Linked DNA regions of Ancylothrix sp. D3o. The protein of the gene in region 2 binds, or shares a complex with, the protein of the main gene of each other region. Links are inferred from orthologs where the notes say so. Each region holds a gene or a part of one and is shown on either strand. Other genes may lie near its edges.

Region 1 (7,430 bases), on a different replicon or contig from region 2:
ATGCAAGAACTGTACTCGGTGCCGGTGAAGCCGGAACTGATCGAACAGCGTATCAAGGAAATTAAGAGTAAAGGCGGAATCGCTGCGGTTAGTGCGACGCCGGCCGGTGCCAGTAGATACGGCGAGAGTGTGGCGAAAGCGGGCGCTGATTTGTTTTTTATCCAAGCGACTGTGGTTTCTACAGCACACTTGTCTCCAGAAACAATTACGCCCCTAGATTTAGCTGAATTTTGTGCACGGATGCCAATTCCGGTGATTTTAGGCAATTGCGTGACTTATGAAGTGGCGCTTAACCTGATTAAGGCTGGGGCGGCTGGGATTTTGGTGGGCATTGGCCCTGGTGCTGCTTGCACTTCACGCGGTGTGTTGGGTGTGGGTGTACCCCAAGCAACGGCTGTTGCTGATTGTGCGGCTGCACGGGATGATTATTTCCGTTCGTCGGGGATCTATGTTCCGATTATTGCGGATGGTGGGTTAATTACGGGCGGTGATATCTGTAAGTGTATTGCCTGTGGTGCAGATGGGGTGATGATTGGTTCGCCGTTTGCGCGGGCTAAAGAGGCTCCTGGTCGTGGTTATCACTGGGGGATGGCAACGCCTAGCCCGGTTTTGCCACGCGGAACTCGGATTCGGGTGGGTTCTACCGGCTCTCTGGAGCAGATTTTACGCGGGCCGGCTCAGCTTGATGATGGCACTCATAATTTGTTGGGTGCTTTGCAGACAAGTATGGGAACCCTTGGGGCTAAGAATATCAAAGAAATGCAGCAAGTTGAGGTGGTGATTGCTCCGTCGCTGCTGACTGAAGGTAAGGTGTACCAAAAAGCTCAACAGTTGGGGATGGGTAAGTAAATGCACTTACCATAAAAATAATTAAAAAATTCCCTGATTGTGACGGAATCGGCCAAATGAGCCGTTAGAATAGAATTGAAGCGGAGACAAATGTTTCCGTTCACTCCTCACACCACACTCCGCCCGGACTGCTGTTCGGGCGGTTCCTTAATTTAAATAGGCGATTTAACATTCTCGTCATCAGCCTGTACCCGTGTTGTGGCGCTGGATGATGGTAGAATGACAAACTTAAAGACACCATTGATAGGTAAGGATTCTTAGGAATGTCATCAGCAGCACCAGTTACAGATTCAACGTTTAAGCAAGAAGTCCTAGATAGCGAACTTCCTGTTTTAGTAGATTTTTGGGCTCCTTGGTGTGGGCCTTGCAGAATGGTCGCGCCGGTTGTGGATGAAATTGCCCAGCAATACGGCGGCCAGGTAAAAGTGGTTAAGGTGAATACAGATGAAAATCCGGGTGTTGCGAGCCAGTATGGCATCCGCAGTATCCCCACTTTGATGATTTTCAAGGGGGGTCAGCGGGTTGATATGGTGGTGGGTGCGGTTCCTAAAACTACTTTGGCACAGACTCTGGAAAAATATCTCTAAGGGTTTGAGCGCAAAAACACTCTGTTTATTTTCACAAATTTTTTTTGATTGCCTCGCTTTAGCACCGGCTTTGTGAGGCTTTTTCGTTTCTGATTTTTTTGGCGTTGGAATTGGGTTTGTGTGTTTGGTTGAACTCAGTGGTTTCTTTGGGCAAACTAAGGATAAGACCGCGATATAAGGCGAGTCTCGATACAATGAAATTACTGATCAAGATTCAAAATTTATGGCTATTTCTACTTCTCCTTATATTGATTCTGGCGATTCCCTCCATGCGAAAGTTCTAAATTTAATCGAACGGCTACCTAATGATCAGTACGCTAAGTGGATAGAGCGTTCTCTTAGTACGATTGTTCGTTTGGCTGGTAAGGAAGTTGACCGTTTAGACTGGAAAATTTTGTCGGCTTCTCTGCAAGATATGGAGCGAGCTTTTCAGATTTTTTATCCCTACCGCCACGTCCGTAAAGTTACAGTTTTTGGCTCGGCGCGGGTGTCGGAAGATTCGCCGGAATACAAAACCGCTGTAGAGTTTGCTCGCTATGTGACGCGCGAGGGATTTATGGTGATGACCGGCGGCGGTGGCGGGATCATGCAGGCGGGAAATGAGGGGGCCGGTGCTGACTGCTCGTTTGGTTTAAATATTTATTTGCCGTTTGAGCAAGGGGCGAATCCTTATATTACTGATGATTCTAAGTTGATTGAGTTTAAATATTTTTTTACTCGCAAGTTGTTTTTTTTGCGGGAAAGTGATGCGGTGGCTTTGTTTCCGGGGGGGTTTGGCACGCAGGATGAGGCGTTTGAGTGTATTACTTTGAGTCAAACAGGCCGGTTTGGGCCGGTGCCGGTGATTTTGATTGATCCTCCGGGGGGGGACTATTGGCAAGATTGGAATGCGTTTGTGAATAAGCAGCTTGTCCGTCGTGGGTTGGTTTCGCCGGCAGACACGAGTATATACACAATTACGGATAATTTAGATGTAGCTTGTGAGGCAATTAAAAATTTTTACAAAGTATATCATTCAAGTCGCTATGTGGAAGATAAGTTTGTAATTCGCCTTAAGTGCGAGTTATCGGATGAGGCGGTGGAGCAGTTGAATGAGAATTTTGGCGATATTTTGGTGAAGGGGAAGATAGAAAAAAGTGCGGCTTTGCCAAAGGAAACAGGGGATGAGACGTTGGATTTGCCCAGGTTGGTTTTATATTTTAATCAGCGGGATTTGGGCCGGCTTTATCAGTTGATTGCTACCATTAATCAGCTTGGGGCTACTTCGTTGATTTCTTGTCATCCTGAGCAGAAGTAAGGATAAGATTACTTTTTGGGACTAAGCCTAAAGGCGACGGATTAAAATCCGTCGCTACAAGAATCAAACAGACTCCCTGATAAATAGGGTTCGTTAGCGAGTAAAAAGGTTAAGAGTGACTGTAGTTTTTTGAGGGTAAATCAGCATTCCTTAAAATTAGTTTTTAGGGAGGAATTCACCCTTCAAAAGGCTCTTTTACTGCATTTGGAAGGCTGAATTTAACGTTTTTGTTAGCGGCTGTATGGTGTTAAAAAATTTCAATGCAGATAAGCTTTTTCTCCATAAAATAATTTTTACTGAGGTTGTTAACCGGCAAGGGAAAGAAGAATCAAAAGCCGTTAAAAATAGGGTTATTACTCAGTTTCTCTTCCCAATTTATTCAAAATCATCGGGGCAATTTCATTGACCGGCAACACCAAAGAAGCGGCATTTAGTGCAATGGCTTCTTTAGGCATTCCAAACACCACAGATGTTTTTTCATCTTGAGCAATGGTGAGTCCACCGGCCCGACTTATCGCTTGCATACCATCGGCGCCGTCTCTTCCCATGCCGGTGAGCAAAATTGCCATTGCTTTTGAGCCGTAAATTTTGGCGAGAGAGTTAAAAGTAACGGTGACAGAGGGCCGATGACCGCTACAGGGTGGAGCCGAAGAACAATTAAACCGGCCTTGGGAGTTGAGTTCTAAATGATAGCGTTCTGGCGGAAAATAAATCGTTCCTGGTTGAGGCCATTCACCCGGACTAGCAATTTTCACTGTCATTGCACATTCAGCATTTAACCAATCCACCAATCCCTGTAAAAACCCCTCACTTATGTGCTGCACACATATAAGGGGAACGGGAAAATTAGCCGGAAAACTTGTGAGAATTGTATAGAGGGCTTGGGGCCCGCCGGTGGATGCACCGACCCCGACAATTTTTATGGGAGTGCGGGTTGTAGGGGCTGGCGCGTCTACGCCCTTCTGGTCGGGGGGGAGGCGGGTGCCGGGTGTTGGCGAGACTACGGTTCGGGGGGGCTGAGAGACTTTGGCACGGACGGATAAACCGACGCCGGCACTTACTCCCGACCGAGCGTTCCCAGGTTTACTGCCCGTAGTGCTTTTAGGGGGGAGGGGTGTAGACTCGCTGGCGACTGGTCTGCGGCGGCGGGTAAAAACAGCGACACCACTGAGAATTCTAATTTTACTAATTAACTCAGCGCGAGTTGTTTCATAATTTTCGCCAATGGCACCGCGAGGCTTAGGAAATACTTCAACAGCACCGGCTTGAAGTAATTTAAAAACATTGTGGGTATTTTCTGGCTGAACCGAAGAACTGATCACTAAAATTGGACGGGGAAATTTTGCCATAACTTCTTGGGTAAATTCGAGCCCATCCATTTGCGGCATATGTAAATCGGTACAGATAACGTGGGGCTGCAAATGGGGAATCATGGCTAATCCTTCGGTGCCGGTGCGGGCACATCCCACGACGATAATATCAGGAGATGTGCTCAGCATTCGTTTAAAAATTGTCGTGGCAACAGGAGAGTCTTCTACTAATAAAACTCGGATGTCCTTTGTCATTGCTCATTTGTCCTTTGGCATTTGTGATGGGTGATTTGGCATTGGGTGGAGGGTTTAAATGAGCCTTTTTAAGGTTTCAATGAGTACCTCTTGGTTAAAAGCATTTTTTGTGATGTATGCAGATGCACCGGCAGAAGCGCCTCGTCGCTTATCTTCATCCGAAGCCAAAGATGTTACCAAAATAATTGGCAATTCTAAATATTCTTTGTGCTGACGGATTTTTTGAGTTAGTCCTAAGCCGTCAAGATTCGGCATTTGAATATCAGAAACTACGGCATCAAAACGGCGTTCTCTGAGTTTGGTGTAGCCATCTAAGCCATCGACTGCGGTGATGACTTCATAACCGGCACTTTCGAGGATGCGTTTTTCTTGAGTGCGGGTGGCGATAGAGTCTTCTACTAATAAAATAACTTGTTTTTGTTTCGCTGTGTCGGTTGGCAGTGTTGGGATGATAGTGCGGGATTGTCTTTGTACGGACTTAATTAAATCTTGGGGATTGAGAACCACACAAACTTCGCCGGTGCCGAGAATGGTTGTCCCAGAGACATTTCGCACCCGCTGCAATAATTTGCTTTGAGATTTCAAGACAACATCTTGCTCATCTAGCAAACCATCCACAATTACACCCAAACGCTCTTGCCCGATTTTAAGGATAATACAAGATAAATTTTGATTATTACTAAAAAGTGGGCTTTCTGCTGGTGTAGGTAATTCGAGTAAATCTGCAAGTCGGGCAATAGAGATTGCTTGATTATCTAAAATCATCGTGTCTCGCCCTTCAATGGTAAAAATGTCATCGACGGGTAAAAGTCGAGCCATTTCTACAAATTCCACAGGAATTGCATAAGGGATATTATTAACCGCTACTAGCAAAACATGAGCGGTTGCCAGAGTTGTGCAAAGTTTGAGGCGTAAAGTGCAACCTTTACCGGGGCTAGATTCTACTTGAATTGTGCCTTTTAGACGTTCTACGTTTGTGCGTACTACATCTAAACCGACACCTCTGCCGGAAACTTCGGTTACAAAAGTGCGGGTTGAAAAGCCGGGAGAGAAAATCAGAGAATGAATTTGATGGTCGCTTAGGCTGGCAAGTTCTTCTTCTCGACAAACTCCACGTTTAAGGGCAGTGCGTTTAATGGCTTCGATATCTAAACCGCGTCCGTCATCAGAAATTTCTAGGATGATATGGTTGGCGGTTTGGTATCCGTGCAAACGGATGGTAGCGATTGGAGATTTCCCCGCAGCAATGCGATCTGCCGGTAATTCAATTCCGTGATCTATCGCATTTCGGAGAATATGAGTCAGGGGGTCTTTCATTTCTTCTAAAATGCGTTTATCAGCCCTGGTTTCGCCGCCTTCAATGATTAATTCAACTTGTTTTTCTTGCTGTCTGGCCAAATCCCGAACTAGGCGGGGAAATAAGTTAAATATTGTTGATAAAGGTAATAGGCGTAGGGTGCGGATTCCTTCTTCGAGTTCGGAGGAAATAACATCAAGTCGGGTGCTGTCTTCGTAAAGTGAACTTTTGAGGCTTTCGACGAGTAATCCTAGTTGTTCGAGGTGTTGTTCATAGGATTGGTGGAAGTTTTGAACTTGTTTAAGTGCGTTGGTGTTGGTGGTTCGCTGAATTTCATCGAGGGTGAAGCGGTTGATAAAAACATTCCGACTCCATTCTTCCCATAAATTTACAATATTTTCGAGGTCGCTGAGCCGGTGGGCGACGCGAATTTTGGTAACGGTTAGTTCTCCTCCAAGTGTCATTAAGGCGTCAAGATTTCGCGTTTCAACTCGAATGCTTTCGATGCGATAGTTGTCTGTGTTTGGATGATGGGGAGTGTTTTTTTCAGGTTGGATGGGGGGGGGAGCTAGTGTTATGGTTTCTTCGGTTCTAGGGGGTGCCGGTGGGGAGGCTTGATGATGAATTGCGGCGATGTTTATATTACTAGGAATGCCGGTAACGGCTTCGCTAACGAGTTGACGTATGGTGTCTAATACCTCTGACATTTGATCGCAAATGTTAGGGGTAATGGAAATTTCACCTTTGGTGACGCTGTTAAGAATATTCTCTAGTTGGTGGGCAAGGGTGCTGATGTCTGGGAGTCCTAGCATCCCTGCATCACCTTTTATGCTGTGGGCTTCCCGCAACATTGCTTCTATTTGTCTGGGATCGTTGGGATTTTTTTCTAGGTAAAGTAATCCTGCATCTAGTTTTTGTAAGTGTTCTTCACAGGCTATTTTAAATGTGGTTCGCAGTTCTTCATCTTGGATATATTGGCTGCTTTTTGTGAGGGCTGGTGCTGGGTTAATTTGGGCCGGTTGTTGGGGGAAATTAGCTATTTCCGCCGGTCGTTCTTTGGTTTTTTTTGTTTTGGGTTTGGGTGAGGGTTCCGAGAGTTTTAAATGTGCTTCTTCTTGGGGGGGTTGCTCGTAATTTGTTGAGGTAATTTTTGGTAAATCTTGGGTTGGAGTTGGCGCTGAGTTTTGGGATAAGATTTCAGGGGTCTTTTGTGGCGGTTCTTTGGGCTTTTCGGGGGCTACTTCCTGGGAAGCTGTGGGGTTAACATGAGCTCCCATTAGGTGAGCAAGGGCATAAAAGGTGTTGACTCCTGGGGGGGTGCCGGTGACGGCTTCAACAAGTAGTTCCCGAATGGCTGCGATGCCTGCAAACATTCGATCACACAGCGCGGGGGTGAGGTGGCTGTCTCCGTTTTTGATGCTGGTTAATAGGTGTTCAAGTTGATGGGCAAGGGTGCCAATGTCTTTGATGCCTAACATATTGGCATCGCCTTTGAGGGAGTGGGCTTCTCTCATCATTTCCGCTAACAAGGTTGGATTGTTAGGCGTTTTTTCGAGAAGTAATAAGCCTTCGTCAAGTTTTTGTAAATGTTCTTCACTGGCAACTTTAAAGGTAATCCTGAGCTCTTCGTCTTCTATCATCATTGTTTATGTCCTTTGGTTAGCTTTGAAGATGGAATTGCCGACTTTATTCTAGTTTAGATTTTTTACCTTGTCTGGCCTGATTATTATTTTTTTGTCGGCTTGGCGCTCTCGCTTTAATGGTTGATGCTCCCTTGGCTCTGTTGGTTGGGTGACGAGGGGGGGATTGGGTGGCTGAGTAAATTCTGCCGGAAA
Region 2 (8,333 bases):
TTCAGCGCCGCCATCACTTCCTCAACCGGCACACTAAACCCCAAAACTTGCTCTATCGTTTGCATCCAAGCTTTATCACTGATGTATTCAAAGTTAACGCCTAGATAACCTTCATTGGCTGCCGTTTCCACAAACGACAGATAATCATTGTTGTAACCAAACCGAGAATCCCCCACTTTATCCCCCCAAGCCGCGATTACCTGGTAGCTAAAACCGGCCGGTAACACCAAATCATCCACCACTTCAAAGCTTTTATAAGCTTCTGGTTGTTTTGCCGGTTCTAAGCCGTCGGTAGTTAAAGGCATGGGCCCTTTAATGGGAGAAAAAGGCAGTTTATTCTTATTTTGTGGAACACAAGAGGGCAAAACACCACCGGCAGCAACAACACCGGCAGCCCCACTCAAAAACATCAACAAATCACGGCGTTTCAAAGACATAACAAATTTCGTGCTTAGATATTCTAAAAAATAGCAAAACTTGCCAGACAGCCGACAAACTTTCCCTTATAAAATACTCATTCAATCGGATTAAAGATAATTTTAAATTATACAGCTATTTGCTCGCTTGAATTACAGCAATTTTTCTTTGACCACTTCCTTTTAAATAGGCCGGTATAAGAGGCAAAATTGGCCGTGAAATATGGGCCAAAAAACTGTCATTTGCAGACAGGCAAGCCGCAAAAAAAAGATTTCAGGCAGGGATGGAAAAAACGGCAGAAAAAAGCCATCACCATCCTACAAACCCAAAATTAAAAAAACATTAAAACCTTGATAACCTTCAGTTATCCCCTCTCGATAGCTGCTGTAAGCCCTCTGGGGTGAGAAAAAAGCCCCCAATCAACAGCGATGACCGGTCACAATATAAGCCACACGCTGACCAATATTTGTAGCATGATCAGCCATCCGCTCAATATGACGAATCACCAAAACCAGCAGTAAAATCGGCTCAATCACGCCTTGGATATCGCGTTGGTGGGCCAGAGTATCATAAAGATTACTGTAGGCATCATCAACAACAGAATCTTGCTCCTTAAGGTGAATTCCCACCTCAGCATTTAAATCAGCCAGCGCCACCAAACTCGTCGCCAGCATAGCTTGAGCGTGTTTAGACATTACCTCAACTTGAGGCATACAAGCGTGGGGAGTGTAAGGGAAAAGCTTAATCGCAATTTCGGCAAGATCCTTAGCATAATCGCCGATGCGTTCAATATCGCGCACAAGCTGCATAAACGCACCCAAAAGCCGGGAATCCTTAGCAGCAGGGGCTTGGAGAGTCATTAACAAAACACAATCCGACTCAATTTGCCGATAAAACTGATCAATTTGTTTGTCAAGATGGGGGATAGCCTCAGCCGCCGCCAAATCTCGCTCAAACAAAGCTTTATGGCTGAGACGAAAAGTATTTTCTACCAAAGCACCCATCCGCAACACATCACGCTCTAAGCGTTTGATTTGCCGCTCAAAATGGGTTCTTTCAGAATTGGGATTAGAAGAAGCAGAATTCACCTCTAGTCGCTCAACAATAAAATAGCTAGGTTAAAAACAAAAAATCAGGCTGGGTAGGGGTTTAGGAAACCAAGGTATAAAACCAAAGAAAACTCACTTTCAAAAGCCGTGATGGGCCGCTTATAGATAGCCGGTGATTTAGGCAAAAAATTTTTCAGCGAGTAAGTATCAATAATAGCGAAAATTGTAAGGATTGGAGTAAAAATTTTATAGATTAGCTGCCTAAAGTTGGACAGCAAAAAGTGCACACATATCAAGGCAGATCCTCCTCCTTTACATAAGGTAAGATAATTTTCAACCAAGCGCCGCCAGTACGGGGATGATTTTGGGCGCTGATTTCGCCACCATGAGCGATAATAATTTGACGGACAATCGCCAAACCCAAACCGCTGCCGTTGCTAACGGTCGATAGGCGAGATTGTTCTGATTGTTCGGGAGCTATAGAACTGTTGCGAACGCGAGAAGGTTCACCTCGGTAAAGCCGGTCAAAAACATAAGCTAAATCAGTATCGGGAAAACCAGGGCCGGTATCTATCAAATCTATTTGCAAATTTATAGGGTTTTCCAGCGAAGGTAAAAGTTTAACTTCCACTTGTACCGTCTCACCGGCCCCACTATAGCGAATACTGTTATCAAACAAATTCAGAAACACTTGCATCAAGCGTGATTCATCTGCAACCAGGCTGATGTTTGTCGGGCCAGAATAGACAAAATTAAGTTGTTTTGGTCGAGCAAGCGGTTCAAGAGTTTGCCACGCAGTTTGAATTAAACTGTGAACTTCCAGAACTTTCAGCGAAAGATTTTTACTTGGATCTGCTTCAATTGAAATCAGATCCAGCCAATCTTGGACTAATTTAATCAAGCGGTTGGTTTCGCCCAGCATTCGCTCAACCCAAGTCCGGGTGGGAGGTTCGAGACGCAATTGCAAGGCTTCGGCTACCAGACGAATTGAAGTAAGCGGCGTTCGCAGTTCATGGGCCAAGTCCGACACCCAGCGATTACGAGTTTGGATCAATGTCACCGCATCTTGCCGGTTTTCCAGAAAAACACCGACTTGACCATTCGGCAAAGGCCAACTATAACCCCGCAGGGTCAAACTTCGCACCCTTCCCATCGCCTCCGCATCCGCCACCGCCGGATGAAACACCCATTCTCGTTGAGAAGGTTGGGCGTTGGTGCGGGTTTGTTCGATGAGGTAGTCAAGTTCATAAGAACGCACGACTTTCAGCAGCAAGCGCGAGCGTTCCGGTTCCCAGTTTTGAATACTTAAGAGTTGTCTGGCTTGCTGGTTACACCACAGCAGTTGATTTTCTTCATCGACTTGCAAATAACCCACAGGCGCAACTTGTAAAATTTGTTGCCAGGTTAGCAGTTGTTCTGTGAGGTTATGTTGATGTTGGTTAGCAATAGCAATAGCCCGCCGCAAGCGCACCAGGGCTGGTAATGAGTCTCCTAACCCTTCATCTGGCAACGTTCGCAACAAACTTTTATACTGCCGGTTAAGCCAAAGCCGTTGTACCACAAACAAGCCAAGTCCAACAGCCAAGCCGAGTAAAAATGCAACAAAGGCCATCCGCGTATGTGTGTGAGGTAGATCAGTACAGGCTAGATTAAGAAAGTTTAACTAACCTGTAATCACTACCCTAACCGATATCCAAAGCCTCGAACTGTGATGATATATTCTGGTTGGCTGGGGTCACGTTCGAGTTTTTCGCGCAACCAGCGAATATGCACGTCTACAGTTTTGCTATCGCCGATAAAATCAGCCCCCCACACTTGATCTAGCAGTTGATCACGCGACCAGACGCGACGGGGGGAACTCATAAATAAATCCAGTAAGCGGTATTCTTTGGGCGAGAGATTGAGTTCTTCTCCCCGGACAATAACGCGACATTCTTGGGGGTAAAGGGTGATGTCGCCAAAGTTTAGGGTTTGCGGTTGAGGTTGGTAGTTTAAACGTTGCCGGCGCAATAAGGCTCGCATTCGGGCGACCAATTCCCGCATACTAAACGGTTTGGTGAGATAGTCGTCTGCGCCTACTTCTAGCCCCAGAACCCGGTCGGTTTCGCTGACTTTGGCACTTAAAATTAAAATCGGAACGTTATTACCTTGATGGCGTAACAACCGGCACAAATCCAGACCGTTGACTTGCGGCAGCATTAAGTCAAGTATCATGGCATCAAAGGGAAATTCCCCCTGTTTTTGCGTGGTTTCGCTAATTAAGTTTAAGGCTGTTCGTCCGTCGGGGGCGGTTGTTACCGAGAAGCCTTCTTCTTCTAAGGCTAAAACGAGCATATCGCGGATCAATGCCTCGTCTTCCACGACTAGAATTCTGCCTGTTTGTCCGATTTCTGGCATGGTGGGACTCTTTGATGAGTCTATAGAAAACATACTGGGGGAAGTTAAGGGTTTACATCTACCCCCATAAATACACTAAAATCTGTCTCTTCTGCTTATGGTCTATGCTAAAGATAAGTTATTTTAATCTCTGGCTGTGGTCACTGGTACAAATGACTACTGGCTATTGACTAATTTTTCTACTTTTTCTTTGATTTCATCCCGTACTCTCTGAAAAGTTTCCCAGGGTTTACCATCGGGATCTTCGAGTTGCCAATCTTCAAAAATTTCTCTTGTTACCCATTCTTCGGGTAAGTTTACTCCACACCCACACAAGGAAATGACTGCATCAAAATCTTCGGCTTTAAAATCACTCAAGGCTTTGGATTTTTGGCCGGTGATATCTATATCAATTTCTGACATAACTTGCACGGCTGTGGGGTGAACTCTACTAGCTTCTAATCCTGAACTGACAACTTCAATTTTACCTTTCCCTAATATTCTCCCAAATCCTTCTGCCATTTGCGACCGGCAAGAATTTCTTTTGCACACAAACATTACTTTTTTCATTTGTCATTTGTCCTTCGGAAACTGTTTTTTCAATCACAAACACCGGGGATCTCTTAAACTCGCTTTTTCGGGATTTCTGGGAAACCAAAAAGCAGTTTTTTTGCAAACTTCTACCAACATTAACATCACCGGCACTTCGATTAAAACTCCCACAACGGTTGCCAATGCTGCCCCAGAATTTAAACCAAATAACATCACGGCGGTAGCAATTGCAACTTCAAAATGATTGCTGGCACCAATTAAGGCTGCCGGTGCTGAATCTTCGTAGCTAAGCTTCATTTTTTGGGCTGCTACATAAGAAATCAGGAAAATAAAGTTAGTTTGCAGGAAAAGCGGCACGGCAATTAACAATATATGCAAAGGGTTTTTAACAATTAAATCTCCTTTAAATGCAAATAGCAAAACTAAGGTAATCAGCAAAGCAGAAATGGCTACTGGCGTGAGATAGTTAAGAAATTTTTTCTCAAACCATTCTTTGCCTTTATTTTTGAGTATCCAATATCGGCTATACATACCCGCTGCTAAAGGCAACCCGACATAAATTAAAACCGATAAAACAATTGTTTGCCAGGGTACAACTAAATCGTTTGCTGCCAGTAACCATCGGCCTAATGGAGCATAAAGAAACAACATTGTCAAGGAGTTAACTGCAACCATGACAAGGGTGTGTGCTTGATTTCCGTAGGATAAATATCCCCACATCAGCACCATTGCAGTACAAGGGGCAATTCCTAATAAAATGGTGCCGGCAATATAGGAGTTTGCTAGGGAAATTTCAGCGCCGCGTACTATCTCGGTGCCGGTGATCAATGGCCGGAATAATTGCCCTAAGAAAAATTGAGCTAAAACGACCATTGTAAAGGGTTTAATTAACCAATTGACCACCAAGGTTAAAATCACCGGCTTAGGTGCTCTAATGGCATTTGTTGCCTGGGTAAAATCAATTTTTACCATGATGGGATACATCATAAAAAACAGGCAAATTGCTATTGGAATCGATACCTGATAAATGCTCATCGCGTCAAGAGCGACGGCTACGCCAGGGAACAACCGGCCTAAAGCAATGCCGGCGACAATGCAGAGAAACACCCAGAGCGTGAGGTATCTTTCAAAAAAACTTAATGAGTTGCCGGCTTTGACTGCGGGGCCGGTGCTTGCTGGGCTGTTCATTTCAGCTACCCTTACAAGGTTTATTTTCTTTTCACTTTTATCTTATTTCAAGAAAAGTTGATATGTCAATACCGGCCCGAAAAAAAATCAGGCACGTTTCAAGCGAACGTACCCGACATTGGGGGGTGGTAGAGACGTTCCGGCGGAACGTCTGTACAAAGCGCGCAACGCCTGTACAAAGCGCGGAACCAAAAAATTAATAAGTACGGCGAGCAGTGGCCAAACGAGCGATAATACTGGTTGTCAAAACTAACAAAACCAAAATCAAAGAAGCAGCCCAAGCCAACTCTTTTTGATTTTCATAAGGACGAGTGGCAAAGTTATAAACCAAAACCGCCAAAGAAGCCGCCGGCTGATTTAAAGCCCCCACTCCTTCTTCGCTTACCGGCAAATAAAACTGACTAAAAAGAGCCGTAAACAAAAGCGGTGCAGTTTCGCCCGCAGCGCGAGCAATTGCTAAAGTTGTGCCGGTAACAATAGCAGGAATAGCTGCCGGTAAAACCACCCTAACAACAGTTTGAAAATTCGTGGCCCCCAAACCAATCGCACCTTGGCGAATTTCCAGCGGAACCAACTTCAAAGCTTCCTCAGTTGCCCTAACAATAATTGGCAACATCAACACAGAAAGCGCAAAACCCCCAGCCAAAGCCGAGTAATTTTTGAACGTTAAAACCAACACCCCGTAGGCAAAAACCCCGACAATAATAGAAGGAACCCCACTAAGGACGTTGGTAAAAAATCGAATCCAATCAGCAGCTTTAGTATCGCGGGCAAACTCAGTCATATAAATCGCCGCCAGTACCCCAACAGGAATACTAATTAATGCCCCAAGCGCCACCATAATTAAAGTGCCTTGGATAGCATTACCAAAACCGCCGCCCACCAACTGCATTGGGGTGGGTGGTAATTCCGTAAAAAGCGCAAAACTGAGCCGGTTTCCGCCGCGAATTACTACATAAGCCAGCACCAAAAACAAAGGCAAAAGCGCAACAAAAGCAGCAAAAAACGTTAAGCCTGTCATCGCCATCCCGAACAGTGTGCGAGGAGAATTAGCCGACTTTTTGAGGCTTCTGCTGGGATATCCACTTTCAGAAAACTTGTCAGATTGATCCATAAAAGTAGGGGCGCTCTGCCCACCATTCTAATTTTTTCCAGTTGTCAAAAAATCCAGTAAAAAACCCTTAAATTCTTTGAACTCTTCGCACCAATAACTCAGCCAAAATATTCACCAACAAAGTCAGAGCAAACAACACCAAAGAAGCATACATCAACGCCGAAACTTGTAATCCACCGGCTTCCGCAAATTGATTAGCCAGCAAAGAAGCAACGGTGCTAGCCGGTGTCAAAATAGACGAATTAACTTGATTAGAATTACCAATCAAAAGGGTAACAGCCATTGTCTCACCCAACGCACGACCTAATGCCAACATTACAGCACCAACAATCCCAGAAAAAGCAGCAGGCACTAATACTTGAATAATTGTTTCCCAGCGCGTGGCACCAAGCCCAACAGCAGCTTGTCGTAAATCGGGAGGTAAAGAAATTAAAGCATCACGAGAAATTGCAGCAATGGTAGGTAAAACCATAATTGCTAATACTAAACCGGCTGGGAACATTCCGAGGCCGGTGGCGCTAGGAGGAGTGCTAAAAAAGGGCAACCAACCAAAAGTGCTGTACAACCAATTTCCTACTACTTTAAACAAGGGAACAATAACTGCAAGTCCCCATAAACCATAAACCACGCTAGGAATAGCTGCAAGTAATTCCACCAAAAAAGCAAGAATCACCCGAAGTTTTGGCGGCAAAAAATCTTCACTCAAAAATAGCGCCACACCCAAACCCACCGGCACAGCAAACAGCAATGCAATAATCGAACTAACGATAGTGCCATAAAGTTGTGGAAAAGCACCAAACTCATCGCGTACCGGGTCCCAATTTGTCGCACTCAAAAACCCCAAACCAAATTGGCTAATAGCCGGCAATGCTTGCGTCCCCACCACAAAAGTCATCCACAGCAAAATGCCAACAATGGCAAACGCACAAATTTGAGTCAAGGGGATAAAGAAGATGTTCATTATCCGCTCAACGGTTTCTATAAAAGTAAGCGAACGAGTGTCCCCGCCGTTTTTTAGGTGAATGCTCATAAATGATTTTGCTGAAAAACAAGCCCCGCAAGGGTCAATGTCTATTCTAAGTTTAAATGTGTCCCAAAATGCACTCTTAGTACAAGAAACCCGGTTTCTTTGAACAAACCGGGTTGCTAAACTCTAGTTTTTGCTAATCGCCAGTCATCAATCACTAATTACGGCGCAATAGCATCAACTACTGGGGTAACTTTGTCAACGACTTCTTTAGGTAGGGGAACATAACCAAGTTGAGAGCTCATTTGTTGCCCCTCTGTCAAACCCCATTTGATGACATTTTCCAGCGCTTGCGCTTTGGCTGTGTCTTCAATTTTCTTGGGAACTAACAACCAAGTGTAGCTAACAATTGGATAAGAAGCTTCGCCTTCAGGATCAGGAATAAAAGCGCGGAAATTCTCAGGAAGTTGCACCGCAGCCAGAGTTTTTGCTGCCGCTTCTGGCGTTGGTTCTACAAATTTGCCGGCTTTATTTTCTAAAGTTGCCATCGATAAACCATTGTTTTTGGCATAGCCATATTCAACGTAACCAATCGCGCCTTCAGTTTGTTTGATCAGTTCAGTAACGCCTTCATTTCCTTTACCGCCATTGCCCACCGGCCAGCTTACAC

What was found. Proteins that work in one complex are often made in the same cells at the same time.
Region 1: the proteins of arsC (region 2) and trxA are in contact, whole or in part, in an NMR structure (PDB 2IPA), measured with the Bacillus subtilis proteins. The link is inferred for Ancylothrix sp. D3o from one-to-one orthologs.

The regions. Positions count from the first base shown.
Region 1 is NZ_JAMXEX010000010.1:202,427-209,856, reverse strand. What follows is about bases 1-2,774. They hold trxA (thioredoxin), read left to right. Parts: upstream 1-1,112; coding sequence 1,113-1,436; downstream 1,437-2,774. Other genes in these bases: NG798_RS17765 (LOG family protein), read left to right, coding at 1,660-2,733; NG798_RS17775 (GuaB3 family IMP dehydrogenase-related protein), read left to right, coding at 1-849. Also shown: chemotaxis-specific protein-glutamate methyltransferase CheB, read right to left, coding at 3,087-4,298; NG798_RS17755 (response regulator), read right to left, coding at 4,353-6,605. UniProt on the Bacillus subtilis protein: Participates in various redox reactions through the reversible oxidation of its active center dithiol to a disulfide and catalyzes dithiol-disulfide exchange reactions.
Region 2 is NZ_JAMXEX010000004.1:384,222-392,554, reverse strand. Bases 2,717-5,619 are described here. They hold arsC (arsenate reductase, glutathione/glutaredoxin type), read right to left. Parts: upstream 4,413-5,619; coding sequence 4,020-4,412; downstream 2,717-4,019. Other genes in these bases: arsB (ACR3 family arsenite efflux transporter), read right to left, coding at 4,446-5,582; NG798_RS10960 (response regulator transcription factor), read right to left, coding at 3,144-3,896; NG798_RS10965 (cell wall metabolism sensor histidine kinase WalK), read right to left, coding at 2,717-3,078. Also shown: NG798_RS10975 (PhoX family phosphatase), read right to left, coding at 1-437; phosphate signaling complex protein PhoU, read right to left, coding at 837-1,505; more of NG798_RS10965, read right to left, coding at 1,759-2,716; phosphate ABC transporter permease PstA, read right to left, coding at 5,779-6,696; phosphate ABC transporter permease subunit PstC, read right to left, coding at 6,764-7,726; phosphate ABC transporter substrate-binding protein PstS, read right to left, coding at 7,885-8,333. UniProt on the Bacillus subtilis protein: Catalyzes the reduction of arsenate [As(V)] to arsenite [As(III)]. In vitro, can dephosphorylate para-nitrophenyl phosphate (pNPP).